One region of the Superficieibacter sp. BNK-5 genome, then DNA from elsewhere that is predicted to be linked to it. Evidence: predicted binding sites of a transcription regulator. Region 1 holds the regulator's gene; each other region holds the start of a gene.
The links. The regulator sigma-54, encoded in region 1, starts transcription at its own class of promoters, with help from an activator protein. The targets are predictions, from matches to a motif close to GTTGGCACANNTTTCGCTNT.
Positions count from the first base shown of each region.

Region 1 (4,741 bases):
GGGACAGGCAATTAATCTTCGTCAAAACCCGAATTAAATAGCGCGATAACTGCCGCCAGCGCTTCCACTTCCTGCGGACCGGTGGCTTCGATCTCGATCTGGCGTCCTTTAGCGGAATCCAGCATCAGCAACGCAATGACGCTATTGGCCTCCGCCTCCGCGCCTTCATCATTACGCAGCAGCACTTCCGCATCAAAGCCCTGCATCAGTTCAAAAAGCTTCATAGCCGGGCGGGCATGCATACCCAGCTTGTTGGTGATTTCAACAATCTGCTTGACGGTCATTTACGTTTTTCCAGCGTGCGATGGCGGGACTGAACGTTCTTACCGCGCGAGCGGAAATAGTCGGCCAGCTGCTCGGCAATATAGACGGAACGATGTTTACCGCCGGTACAGCCAATCGCCACGGTCAGGTAGCTGCGATTGTTGGTTTCCAGCATCGGCAGCCACAGCTCCAGGTAGCTTCGCGTCTGGTAGATAAAGTTATGCACTTCGGTGTGTCGGTCGAGGAACGCCGCTACAGGTTTATCAAGACCCGTCATCGGACGCAGTTTCGGGTCCCAGTGCGGGTTTGGCAGAAAACGCACGTCGAACACGTAGTCGGCATCAATCGGGATGCCGTGCTTGAAGCCGAAAGACTCAAACACCATCGTCAGTTCACGTTCACGCTTGCCGAGCAGCCGGGTACGCAGCATTTCCGCCAGCTCGTGCACCGACATCTCAGAGGTATCGACGATCAGATCGGCACGCGAGCGCAGCGGTTCCAGCAGATCGCTCTCCTGATCGATAGCGCTCTCCAGCGACAGGTTTTTGCTGGAAAGCGGATGCAGACGACGAGTGTCGCTATAGCGGCGGATCAGCGTGTTGCGATCGGCATCAAGGAACAGAAGCTGCGGTGAAAACGCCTCTGGCAGATTTTGCATCGCCTGCTCAAAAATTTCCGGCGATTCCGGCATATTACGCACGTCGATGCTGACGGCGGCGGACGTTTGACGGTCAACCAGACTTTTCGCCAGTTCAGGCAACAGCACCACGGGCAAGTTATCGACGCAGTAAAAGCCCATATCTTCCAGCGCCCGCAGAGCAACGGATTTTCCCGAGCCTGAGCGACCGCTGACGATCATCAGTACCATGTACCGTTTCTCCTCAGTACAGCAAAGGGTAAAGCAAGATCCCTGCTACACATCATCACTATGTTCAGTTTCGGTGATGATCTGATACAACTCTTCATCACTTTGCGCCGCGCGAAGACGGCGACAAATGGTTTTATCCGCCAGCCGTTTTGCCACCAGCGAGAGGGTATGCAAATGCGTTTTCGTCTGGTCGGCAGGTACCAGCAGGGCAAACAGTAGATCCACCGGCTGATTATCAATGGCATCGAAGGCAATCGGCGTTTCCAGTTGCACAAAGACCCCAACCGCACGCAACGTGTCTTCTTCCAGCTTGCCATGTGGAATGGCGAGGCCATTACCGATACCGGTACTCCCCATCTTTTCACGGGTGAGGATCGCCTCAAAGACTACCTGCGGTGGCAGGCTCAGCTGCTTTGCTGCCAGCTCACTGATAATTTCCAGCGCACGCTTTTTGCTCTGGCAGTGAACGTTACTGCGGGTACATTCCTGGTTAAGGACAGTGCTTAGTTGTAGAGCTGAATCATTATTTATCATAATTTCACCTAAGCGTCGCCTGACGCACTACGTGACATCAGGCGAGCACCGGGACAATCAATGTTGTTTCAGTTTATCTTTATGTTTGGTTAGCTGTCGCGCCAGTTTATCAATTAAACCGTCGATAGCCGCGTACATGTCCTGCCCTTCCGCACTGGCATGAATTTCCCCCCCGTTGACATGCAGGGTGGCATCCGAAATGTGAGTCACTTTCTCCACTTTTAACACAATGTAGACCTGATTGATGCGGTCAAAATACTGCTCCAGCTTAGCAAATTTCGTGCTGACAAAATCGCGGAGTGCGTCAGTAATCTCGACATTGTGTCCAGTGATGTTGAGCTGCATAGTGTCTTCCTTATCGGTTAGGTCACACCAGCTGTTTACGCTGGTTAGACGGCGGAATGGATAAAGACTCTCGATACTTCGCAACGGTGCGGCGTGCCACCATAATCCCCTGATCCGACAGCATGGTCGTTAGCTTGCTGTCGCTCAGCGGTTTGGCGGGATTTTCCGCAGCGATCAACTTTTTCACCAGCGCGCGGATCGCCGTCGACGAGGCTTCGCCGCCGCCTTCGGTATTCACATGGCTGGAGAAAAAATATTTCAGTTCAAAAATGCCTCGCGGACTGTGCAGATACTTCTGGGTGGTCACACGGGAAATGGTGGATTCATGCATCTCGACGGCCTGGGCGATATCGGCCAGCACCATCGGTTTCATATATTCTTCGCCCTGTTCAAAGAACGCCTGCTGCTGCTCGACGATACAGCGGCTGACGCGCAGTAGGGTGTCGTTGCGGCTCTCCAGGCTTTTAATCAGCCATTTCGCTTCCTGAAGATTGCTGCGGATATACTGGTTATCCGCATCGTTACGGGTGCTGCCGCCCATCGCCGCGTAGTGCTGATTGATCTGCAAACGCGGAATGCTGTCGGAATTCAGCTCGACCACCCAGTGACCGCTGACTTTGCGTACCAGCACATCCGGAATGACATATTCCGGCTCGCCGGTCTGGATCGACTGACCCGGACGCGGATCCAGCGACTGAATAAGATTCACCGCCTCTTTCAGCACCTCTTCCTTCAGGCGCGTCACGCGCATCAGAGTGCGAAAATCATGGTTGGCGAGCAGATCGAGATGGTTGCTGATGATCAGTTGCGCTTCGGCGATCCAGGGGGGCGTTTTGGTAAACTGTGAGAGCTGGATTAGCAGGCAGTCGCGCAGATCTTTCGCGGCGACGCCAACCGGATCGAACCGCTGTACGCGCTTTAGCACGGCTTCCACTTCGTCCAGACCGATATCGCCATCACCCATGCTTTCGAGGATGTCTTCAACGGAGATAGTCAGATAACCGGTGTCGTCAACCGCATCGACAATCGAGGTCGCAATCGCGCGATCGGTGTCGGAGAAGGGGGTCAGCTCGACCTGCCACATCAGGTAATCCTGAAGCGACTGGGTGGTTTCGCCCTGATAAACGGGCAGTTCGTCATCCTGATAGTCCACGCCGTTACCGGAAGGGGTGCCGGCGGTGTAGATTTCATCCCAGCTGGCGTCCAGAGGAAGCTCCTCCGGCATATCTTTTTGTTCCAGCGCGTCAACGCTGTCCAGCGCTTCGTTGTCCGGAGATTCTTTGGCGTCTATCTCATCGTGAAGATCGGTTTGCTCAAGCAGTGGATTACTTTCCAGTGCCTGTTGGAGTTCTTGCTGTAATTCCAGCGTCGACAGTTGCAGCAAGCGGATGGCCTGTTGCAGCTGCGGCGTCATGGCAAGCTGTTGACTAAACCTTAATTGCAAACCTTGCTTCATATTCAGAGCGATTTTCTCCCGAGTTGAGATCACTGACTTTTTACACTTCATCCTTCAGGTCGCACCATGAATGAGGAAGTGTCTACACCGTATCAGAGTCTGAAGTCTTCCCCAAGATACACGCGCTTAACTTGTTCGTCTTTAAGGATTTCGTCTGGCGTACCGTGGGCGATCAGATGGCCTTGACTCACGATGTACGCTCGTTCACAGACGGCTAACGTTTCACGCACGTTGTGATCGGTGATCAGAACGCCGAGGCCGCTGTCGCGCAGGTGCTCGATAATGCGTTTGATATCGATAACGGAAATCGGGTCAACGCCCGCAAACGGTTCATCCAGCAGGATAAATTTAGGATTCGCTGCCAGCGCACGGGCGATTTCCACGCGGCGACGTTCACCACCGGAAAGGGCCTGGCCGAGGCTGTCACGCAGATGCTCGATATGAAACTCTTCCATCAGCTCGTTCGCGCGGTCTTCCCGCTGTTCTGAGGTCAGATCGTCGCGAATTTGCAGGACGGCCATCAGGTTATCAAACACGCTGAGGCGGCGGAAAATGGACGCTTCCTGCGGCAAATAACCGATGCCGCGACGCGCACGGGCGTGAAGCGGCAGCAGGCTGATGTCTTCATCGTCGATAATGATATTGCCCGCATCGCGCGAGACGATACCCACGACCATATAGAATGTGGTGGTTTTACCCGCACCGTTAGGGCCAAGTAACCCGACAATCTCACCGGATTTTACGGTCAGACTAACGTCTTCCACCACCCGGCGGCCTTTATAGGCCTTCGCAAGGTTCTTTGCAGTTAATGTTGCCATATTGGATTAGTTACTCTTTTTCTGAGCCGGGGTCTGATTGTTGCTTTTATCTTGCAGTTGCGACGGTACCAGCACGGTGGTGACGCGTTTGCCTTTTTCGCTGAACGCCTGCATTTTCTGCTCTTTCACCAGATAGGTAATTTTGTCGCCTTTAATATTGCTGTCGACCTGCTCAAGGAACGCGTTGCCGGTGAGAACCACGAAATCATTTTGCAGCTCGTAGTGCATCTGCGACGCGCGGCCTTTAACCGGTTTGCCGTTGTCCTGCATCTGGTAGAAGGTTGCCGGATTACCGTAGCCGTCGATCACTTCTTTGCCTTTCTCACCGCCAGGACGGGTAACAACCACTTTTTCGGCATTAAGTTTGATCGTCCCCTGAGTAACGATGACGTTACCGGTGAAGGTGACGATATTGCCCTGCATATCCAGCGACTGCTGATCGGACTCAATATGAAT
Region 1 is NZ_CP179893.1:705,836-710,576, reverse strand. Features, by position in the region: gene npr (PTS phosphocarrier protein NPr) at 12-284, opposite strand; gene rapZ (RNase adapter RapZ) at 281-1,132, opposite strand; gene ptsN (PTS IIA-like nitrogen regulatory protein PtsN) at 1,178-1,666, opposite strand; gene hpf (ribosome hibernation promoting factor) at 1,724-2,011, opposite strand; gene rpoN (RNA polymerase factor sigma-54) at 2,034-3,467, opposite strand; gene lptB (LPS export ABC transporter ATP-binding protein) at 3,560-4,285, opposite strand; gene lptA (lipopolysaccharide ABC transporter substrate-binding protein LptA) at 4,292-4,741, opposite strand, start outside.

Region 2 (4,741 bases), 570 kb from region 1:
TTGCAGTAGATCAAGAGGTTCGAAACCAGCCACTACCAGCGGACGCTGATAGCGTTCGGCGATAAAACCGTAGGCCTCTGTGCCTATCACCATACTGACGTGACCGGGAGCGAGAAACGCGTCAATGCCGTTATCGGGCTGATCAAGCAGGCTGCGCAGGGTCGGGATCAGCGTAATATGCTGACAAAAAAAGAAAAAGTTCTCAACGTTACGCGCCAGCGCCTGCTGAAGGGTAATGGCCGTGGCGGGCATCGTAGTTTCAAACCCCAGCCCGAAGAAAACCACCTTACGCGCTGGATTCTCCTGCGCCAGCCGCAGGGCATCCATCGGGGAATAAATAATACGAACGTCTGCGCCGCGCGCTTTAGCCTGCATCAGCGAGCCGTTTTTGCCCGGTACGCGCATGGCATCGCCGAAGGTGCAAAAAATAACCTCCGGACGGCAGGCGATCTCAATACAGCTATCGATCCGCCCCATTGGCAGCACGCACACCGGACAGCCGGGGCCGTGGATAAATTCGATATTCTCAGGCAGCAACTGGTCGAGGCCAAACTTAAAAATGGCGTGGGTATGACCGCCGCAGACCTCCATAATGCGCAGCGGCCGCGCGGCGGTGTAGTCCAGATGCGCCGCCCGGGCGCGCAGGTGAGCGATAAGCTGCATCACCTGTTCCGGCGCGCGGTATTCGTCAACGAAACGCATTATTGCTCCTCGCCGAACAGCAGCGCGCCGACATCCGGCTCGACCTCAAACATGTTTTGCAGCGCTTCCAGGGTGTCGCGTGCTTCCGCCTCGTCAATAATACTCATCGCAAAGCCGACGTGGACCAGCACCCACTGGCCGATACGCGACTGGCCTTGTTCGTCGCAGCTGCCTACCAGCGTCAGGTCTACATCGCGCTGTACGCCGCAGACCTCGACCTTTGCCTGGTTGCCGTCAATGGCGCGGATTTGTCCGGGAACGCCTATGCACATCGCTGCGCCTCCAGCCAGTTAAGCCAGTTTTCCATGCCTTCGCCGCTGGTGGCGGAAATGAGCATAATCTCAATGGCGGGATTCACTTCACGCGCGGCGGCAATGCATTTCTCGACGTCAAAAGTAAGATAGGGCAATAAATCCACCTTGTTGAGCAGCATTAACGAGGCGGCGGCGAACATATGCGGATATTTCAGCGGTTTGTCTTCGCCTTCGGTGACTGACAGCACGGCAACTTTACCGCGCTCGCCGAGATCGAAACTGGCCGGGCAGACCAGATTGCCAACGTTTTCGATAAACAGAATGCCGCCTTTCTCCAGCGGCAGGCGCGGCGCGGCGTCGGCGATCATCTGCGCGTCGAGGTGACAGCCTTTGCCGGTATTCACCTGAATGGCGGGAGTGCCAGTGGCGCGGATGCGGGCGGCATCGTTAACCGTTTGCTGATCGCCTTCTATCACCGCGCAGGGCACCCGATCCTTCAGCCGCAGCAGCGTTTCGGTCAGGAGCGTCGTTTTACCGGAGCCGGGGCTGGAGACCAGATTGAGCACCAGTTGCCCCAGTTCGGCAAAGCGGGCGCGATTTCGCGCGGCCAGCCGGTTATTTTTATCCAGCACGTTAATTTCCACTTCCAGCATTCGCCGCTGGCTGATACCAGGCGCGTGGGTGCCTGCCTCGCCGTGGCCATAATGCAAATCGCCACCTGCTAACTGTTGAGGCTGAAAATCCGGCGTTTTAATGCCGGTGATGGTTAACGTCGGGCGGGACGCAGGCGCAAAGGGCGCGCTGCGAAACGCGGAATGCGGGTTATGTTCATCGCCCTCTATATAAAGGTTGCCTTCACCACAACCGCATGTCGTACACATAATTTACTCCTGATCGATTTCAAGGCGCTGGATCTGCAAACCATCGTCGGCCACGATGCGCAGCGCGTCGCTCTCACACTGCGGACAGCGGCGAACATGCTGCGACACCAGATGTACATACTGCTGGCAGTGTTCGCACCAGCATTCCGCCTGTTGTTCTTCAACGTGCAGTTTACAGCCTTCCGCCAGCGTGCCGCGGCAGACCAGATCAAAACAAAAGGTAAGCGCGGCAGGTTCCACGCAGGAAAACGCGCCTACTTTGAGCCAGACGCCAGTCACGCGTTTCGCGCCGTGCGACGCGGCCTGCTGTTCAATAATTTCCAGCGCCCGCTGGCAGAGGGTGATTTCGTGCATAACGCCTCCCGTACAAGATGGCCTGTTAATGCAATAACGGTGCCAGTTACTGCTAATCGATCACGCAGACTGTCGGTGACGATGTCGAGATGACGAAATGACATGTCAATATAGCGAAGACATCTATATAAAAAGTCTATAAATCATAAAGTTAAAAACTGGCATGGAAAGTGCTTATCAGGCTGGTCTCTTTTAACCGGGTAACCTGACATGACTATTTGGGAAATTAGCGAGAAAGCCGATTACATCGCTGATCGACACCGCCGCCAGCAGGATCAGTGGCGTAACTACTGTAACTCTTTGGTTCAGGGGCTAACGCTGTCCAAAGCCCGCCTGCATCATGCAATGAGCTGCGCGCCGGAAAAAGATCTCTGTTTTGTACTGTTTGAGCATTTCACGATTTACGTCACTTTGGCCGCCGGATTCAACAGCCACACCATCGAATACTACGTTGAGACAAAAGAGGGTGAAGATAAGCAGTTGATTGCACAGGCTGAATTGACCAGCGACGGCAAGGTCGATGGCCGCATTGATAGTCGGGATCGTGAACAGGTTCTTGAGCATTATCTGGACAAAATCTCTGCTGTATATGACGGCTTGTATGCCGCGGTAGAAAACGATCTTCCTGTGGATTTACGCCAACTGGTGAACAAACAGGGACAGGCCACGCTGGCCTGAAGTTACGCATGTCGACAGGTGTCGAAAATGACATCTGTCGCCATGATTTCGTCAAAAATGACTATCACCTGAGGAATGCCTGGTGAATCGTTTTGTAATTGCTGACTCCACCGTCTGCATCGGCTGCCGCACCTGTGAGGCGGCTTGTGCAGAAACGCATCGTCAGCACGGCCTGCAAGCCATGCCGCGCCTGCGAGTGATGCGTAATGAAAAAGAATCTGCTCCGCAGGTATGCCACCACTGCGAAGACGCACCGTGCGCCGGAGTGTGTCCGGTCAACGCGATTACGCGTGTTGACGGTGCGGTACAGCTGAATGAGAGCTTGTGCGTAAGCTGCAAACTGTGCGGTATCGCCTGCCCGTTCGGCGCGATTGAATTTTCCGGCAGCCGACCGCTGCATATCCCGGCCAATGCTAATACGCCGAAAGCGCCGCCAGCACCTCCCGCGCCAGCACGCGTCAGTACGCTGCTGGACTGGGTACCGGGCGTGCGCGCCATTGCCGTGAAGTGCGATCTGTGCAGTTTCGACGAGCAGGGACCCGCCTGCGTAAGAACCTGTCCAACCAAAGCGCTGATGCTGGTAAACAACCGCGACATTACGCTTGCCAGCAAGCGTAAACGTGCGCTGACCATTAATACCGACTTCGGCGATCTGTCGCTGTTTCAGTCGCAGAGCGGGGAGGCGAAATGAACGCGGCGTCTTTAGTTAGCCAGGCGGTGCTCTGGTATGTCGCCAGCGCGGTGCTGGCGTTTGTGTTTTGCCGCTGGAAAGCGTTAAGCGGTGCGATTACCGGTATTGGCGGCGCGGTGGCGAGCGCGATGACAGCGGTAGCCGGGTTTATGACGCTGATCGCCTGGATATCCGCTGGTGCGGAAGGCGTGTGGAATGACATCGTCATCCCCGTTGTTCACGTAAACCTGCATCTGACAGGAATCAGCGCCGTGTGGCTGGTGGCGCTTGGCTTATCAGCGCTGTTCGTCAGCATATTTAACATTAGCTGGCATCATCATCCGCAGGCGAAATCTAACGGCTTGCTGATCAATGTGCTGATGGCCGCTGCCGTGTGCGCAGTCACCTCAAAAAATCTGGGTACGCTGGTGGTCATGGCCGAAATTATGGCGCTGTGCGCCGCCTTTCTGACTGGCTGTATGCAATCCGGCAAGTTGTGGTTTGTGCTGGGACGGCTGGGCACCATCCTGCTGGTGATAGCCTGCTGGCTGGCATGGCAGCGCTATGGTTCGCTGAATTTCGGCATTATTCACTCACGTGTTTTACAGCAACCGTTGGGCAGCGATATCTGGCTGCTGGGGGTTATTGGATTTGGCCTGCTGGCAGGGGTGATCCCGTTACATGGCTGGGTACCCCAGGCTCACGCCAATGCCAGCGCATCCGCGGCTGCCCTGTTTTCAACGGTGGTGATGAAAGTAGGCCTGTTTGGGATACTGGTATTTTCAACGCTGGAAATCAATGTGCCGCTATGGTGGGGTGTCGCGCTGCTTGTTCTGGGCATGTTGACTGCGTTTGTCGGCGGCCTGTATGCGCTGATGGAACATAATATTCAGCGTCTGCTGGCATATCATACCCTGGAAAACATCGGCATTATTTTGCTGGGTTTTGGGGTTGGCGTGACGGGAATAGCATTACGCTCACCGCTGATGACGGTGCTGGGTTTTACCGGCGGACTCTATCACCTGGTCAACCACAGTCTGTTCAAAACGACGCTGTTCCTTGGCGCGGGCGCGGTATGGTTCCGCACCGGCCATCGCGACATCGAAAAACTTGGTGGTATCGGCAAAAAAATGCCGCTGATTTCACTGGCGATGCTGGTGGGGCTAATGGCGATGGCCGCGCTGCCACCGCTGAACGGCTTT
Region 2 is NZ_CP179893.1:140,306-145,046, reverse strand. Features, by position in the region: gene hypD (hydrogenase formation protein HypD) at 1-702, opposite strand, end outside; gene ACMGGS_RS00760 (HypC/HybG/HupF family hydrogenase formation chaperone) at 702-974, opposite strand; gene hypB (hydrogenase nickel incorporation protein HypB) at 965-1,837, opposite strand; gene hypA (hydrogenase maturation nickel metallochaperone HypA) at 1,841-2,191, opposite strand; gene hycA (formate hydrogenlyase regulator HycA) at 2,402-2,869, shown strand; gene ACMGGS_RS00740 (4Fe-4S dicluster domain-containing protein) at 2,952-3,560, shown strand; gene hycC (formate hydrogenlyase subunit 3) at 3,557-4,741, shown strand, end outside.
Region 2: a site for sigma-54 is predicted at 2,219-2,238, ahead of hypA (hydrogenase maturation nickel metallochaperone HypA). Genes of this name have one in related genera too.

Region 3 (4,741 bases), 590 kb from region 1:
GAGCGATGACCCGGGGCGGTATTACGCTGCAGGCCGACAGCCGCGCCGTTGATGCTAAAGAGATCCTGATGAAGCGCAAAATTACCGCCGCGCCGGTGGTGGACGCGCAGGGCAAGCTCACCGGCGCGATTAACCTTCAGGATTTCTATCAGGCCGGCATCCTCTAGGCTTTTAGTCCGAGGCGCTTCGCCAGCCGGTGCAGGTTGGCGACGTCCGTTTCCAACAGCCTGGCGCTGGCCGCCCAGTTTCCCTCACTTTGCCCCAGCGCGCGGGTAATCAACTCCCGCTGAAAGCGTTCGGTGGCATCACGCAGATTCGCGCCAGCGGTCGGTGGCTGAACGCTGGCGGCGGCGGGCGCGGCTGGTTCATCATGCAGCGCAAAATGCTGCGCCTCCAGCACGACCTCTTCCCCCGTTCTTGCGGCCCGCGCCAGCACTACTGCCCGGTGGATGGCGTGCTCCAGTTCGCGCACGTTGCCCGGCCAGCCGTAGCTCAGCAGATGCGCCCGCGCGCCGGGGCTTAACACGACCCGCGACAGCCCAAGCCGGGCGCGGCACTGCTCGCAAAAATAGCCCGCCAGCAGCACCACGTCGTCTCCCCTTTCGCGCAGCGGCGGCACCGAAAGCGGAAAGACGCTCAGCCGATGAAACAGGTCGGCGCGAAAACGTCCGGCCAGCACCTCTTCACGCAGATCGCGGTTGGTCGCCGCCAGCACGCGCACGTCAACCCGCAGGCTGCGATCGTCGCCGACCCGCTGAATATCGCCATACTGTAATACGCGAAGCAGCTTGGCCTGCAACGCCAGCGACAGCTCGCCAATTTCATCGAGGAACAGGGTGCCGTTATCCGCCATCTCAAATTTACCGCTGCGGTTGCTGATCGCACCAGTAAATGCCCCCTTTACATGCCCGAACAGTTCGCTTTCCGCCACGCTCTCCGGCAGCGCTGCGCAGTTAAGGTAGACCAGCGGGCTGGCCCCGCGCGGCGATCCTTCGTGGATGGCTTTCGCCACCAGCTCTTTACCCGTACCGGTTTCCCCGCCAATCAGCACGTTAAGATCGGAGGCCGCCACAATCGCGATCTCTTTTTTCAGTTGCGTCATCTTGTCCGACAGGCCGATCATCTGCTGCCCCGCCGTCTGTCCGTAACCGCGCGTCTCGCCCGGCAACACGTTCTGGCTTTCAAGCTGGGCAATCAGGAGCGCATTATTCAGCGCGCCCGCCACCAGCGCGGCGATCAGCCGCAACTCTTCATCGCTGAAATTATCGAAGCGGTCGGCGGACATGCCGTCGAGGGTCAGCGCGCCAATCAGATTTTGCCCGGCAAACAGCGGCAGTCCGACGCAGGCGTGTACCTTCAGACTCTCCTGACCGGGGATCAGACCATCGTAAGGGTCGGGCAAATCGCTGTCTGCCGGGAACCGCACTACGTCGCCCGCGCGGGCAATCGCTTCCAGACGCGGATGCCCGGCCAGCGCAAACCGCCGCCCGAGCACATCCTGCGCCAGCCCGTCGATCGCCAGCGGGATAAACTGGTGCGCCTCATAGCGCAGCAGCGCCGAGGCATCGCAGCCCAGCGCCTGACGCAGCGTGGCGATCAGTCGTGCAAAACGATCCTGATGGCCGATATCGCGCTGTAACTCGATGGCGATCTTCGCCAGTACCTCAACCGAAAAGCCCATGCCACCTCATTGTCTTTTTGACTATCATCTTTGTCATATTGACAGTCATGATGATAGTCATTTTGACATTCAAAATACAAGCATTAAATATATTTATTATTAAAAACAAGTGGTTAAAAACTGGCACACTTATTGATTATAGCTATACATCTTTGATAAATATTTGGCTTACGATAGAGGTTGTGATGACTATTCTGGTAAAAAATAATATTCAGTGGGTTGGGCAACGTGACTGGGAAGTGCGTGATTTTCATGGCACCGAATATAAAACGCTGCGCGGCAGCAGCTACAACAGTTATCTGATTCAGGAAGGGAAAAACGTTCTGATCGATACCGTGGATCACAAATTCAGCCGCGAGTTCGTGCAGAACCTGCGGGCGGAGATCGATCTGGCGAAAATCGATTACATCGTGATTAACCACGCGGAAGAAGACCACGCCGGTGCGCTGACCGAACTGATGTCTTATATTCCGGATACCCCGATTTACTGTACCGCCAACGCGATTGACTCCATTAACGGCCACCATCATCACCCGGAGTGGAACTTCAACGTGGTGAAAACCGGTGATGCGCTGGATATCGGCAACGACAAGCAGCTGATCTTTGTTGAAACGCCGATGCTGCACTGGCCGGACAGCATGATGACCTATATGACCGGCGACGCGGTGCTGTTCAGCAACGACGCCTTTGGCCAGCACTACTGCGACGAACGCCTGTTTAATGATGAAGTCGATCAGACCGAGCTGTTCGAACAGTGCCAGCGCTACTACGCCAATATCCTGACGCCTTTCAGCCGCCTGGTGACGCCCAAAATTACTGAAATCCTCGGCTTTAACCTGCCGGTCGATATGATTGCCACCTCGCACGGCGTGGTATGGCGCGACAACCCGACGCAGATCGTTGAACTGTACCTGAAATGGGCGGCGGATTATCAGGAAGATCGGATCACCATTTTCTACGACACCATGTCGAACAACACCCGCATGATGGCGGATGCCATCGCCCAGGGTATCAACGAAGTGGACCCTAACGTGGCGGTCAAAATCTTTAACGTCGCCCGCAGCGATAAAAACGAAATCCTGACCAACGTCTTCCGCTCAAAAGGCGTGCTGGTGGGCACCTCCACGATGAATAACGTGATGATGCCGAAAATTGCCGGGCTGGTCGAAGAGATCACCGGCCTGCGTTTTCGCAACAAACGCGCCAGCGCCTTTGGCTCTCACGGCTGGAGCGGCGGCGCGGTGGATCGTCTCTCCACCCGTTTGCAGGATGCCGGTCTGGAAATGTCCCTCAGCCTGAAAGCCAAATGGCGTCCGGACCTCGACGCGCTGGAAGTGTGCCGTCAGCATGGTCGCGATATCGCCCGCCAGTGGGCGCTCGCTCCGCTGCCGGAAGCCAAACCGGTTATTACTCCGCCGCAGGAGGAGTGCGCCTGCGCCGCGGCTGCCGCAGCCGACCCTGGCCCGTGCATGCAGTGCAGCGTGTGCCAGTGGATCTACGATCCGCAAACCGGCGAACCGATGCAGAATGTCGCGCCCGGTACGCCGTGGAGCGACGTGCCGGAGGATTTCCTGTGCCCGGAATGCTCATTAGGTAAAGAGGTCTTCGACGAACTGGCGACGGAGGCGGTATGAACCACGGCATAGTGATTATCGGCTCGGGCTTTGCGGCCCGTCAGCTGGTGAAAAATATTCGCAAGCAGGACGCCAGCGTACCGTTAACGCTGATTGCGGCAGACAGCATGGATGAGTACAACAAACCGGATCTCAGCCATGTGATCAGCCGGGGCCTGCACGCCGACGAATTGACGCTGCAAACGGCAGGTGAGTTTGCCGAGCAGTACGACCTGCGCCTGTTTCCGCATACCCGCATTACCGATATCGACGCGGCGAATCACCGTGTGTTGAGTCAGGATCGCCAGTGGCAGTACGACAAGCTGGTGCTGGCGACCGGGGCGGCGGCCTTCGTGCCGCCGGTGTCCGGCCATGAACTGATGCTCACGCTCAATAGCCAGCAGGAGTATCGCGCGGCGCAAACCACGCTGCGCGACGCGAAACGGGTGCTGATTGTTGGCAGCGGACTGATCGGCACCGAACTGGCGATGGATTTTTGCCGGGCCGGCAAGACGGTAACGCTGATCGACAGCGCCGCCAGCATTTTGGCCTCGCTGATGCCGCCGGAAGTCAGCAGCCGGCTGCAACATCGCCTGACGGAAAGCGATGTGCATCTGCTGCTGAAATCGCAGCTGGTCTCGCTGGAGCAGACCGCCTGCGGCATTCGCGCCACCCTCGACCGCCAGCGGGTGATTGAGGTGGATGCGGTGATTGCCGCGACAGGTCTGCGCCCGGAAACCACGCTGGCACGGCGCGCTGGCGTGGCGGTCAACCGCGGGATCGTGGTTAATAGTTCGCTGCAAACCAGCGACGCCACTATCTTTGCGCTGGGAGACTGCGCGGAGATTAACGGCATGGTGCTGCCCTTCCTGCAACCCATTATGCTAAGCGCCATGTGCCTGGCGAAGACCCTGATCGCTACGGGCGGCGAGCTTAAACTTCCGGCGATGCTGGTGAAGGTGAAGACTCCGGATCTGCCGCTGCACCTGGCAGGAGATACCCGCCGGGGAGATTTGCGCTGGCAAATTGCTGTGGATGCGCAGGGGATGGTGGCAAAAGGCATGGATGCGGATGAGCGGCTGTGCGCGTTTGTGGTCAGCGAAGATCGGATGAAAGAGGCGTTTGCCTTGCTCAAAGCGCTGGCCGCGTGAGCAATTTTTAGCGGCGGGTGGGCAAGTTGCTGACAACGGTCGCGCTTATGCCGGATGGCGGCTACGCCTTATCCGGCCTACAAAACCTTTACCGTCCGCGCCGCAGTGACCACCGCCTGCCCCAGCGCAACCCCTCCGTCATCAGCCGGAAGCTGCTACCGGAAACTGCTGCCGGAAGCTGCTGCGGGAAACTGCTGCCGGAAGCTGACTCGTAGGCCTGATAAGCGCAGCGCCATCAGGCATTCCGGCTCAGGGGCCGCAGATTCTTACACCAGCCGCGCTGCGGCGACCACCGC
Region 3 is NZ_CP179893.1:119,790-124,530, forward strand. Features, by position in the region: gene gutQ (arabinose-5-phosphate isomerase GutQ) at 1-167, shown strand, start outside; gene norR (nitric oxide reductase transcriptional regulator NorR) at 164-1,681, opposite strand; gene norV (anaerobic nitric oxide reductase flavorubredoxin) at 1,867-3,315, shown strand; gene norW (NADH:flavorubredoxin reductase NorW) at 3,312-4,445, shown strand; gene hypF (carbamoyltransferase HypF) at 4,712-4,741, opposite strand, start outside.
Region 3: a site for sigma-54 is predicted at 1,801-1,820, ahead of norV (anaerobic nitric oxide reductase flavorubredoxin). Genes of this name have one in related genera too.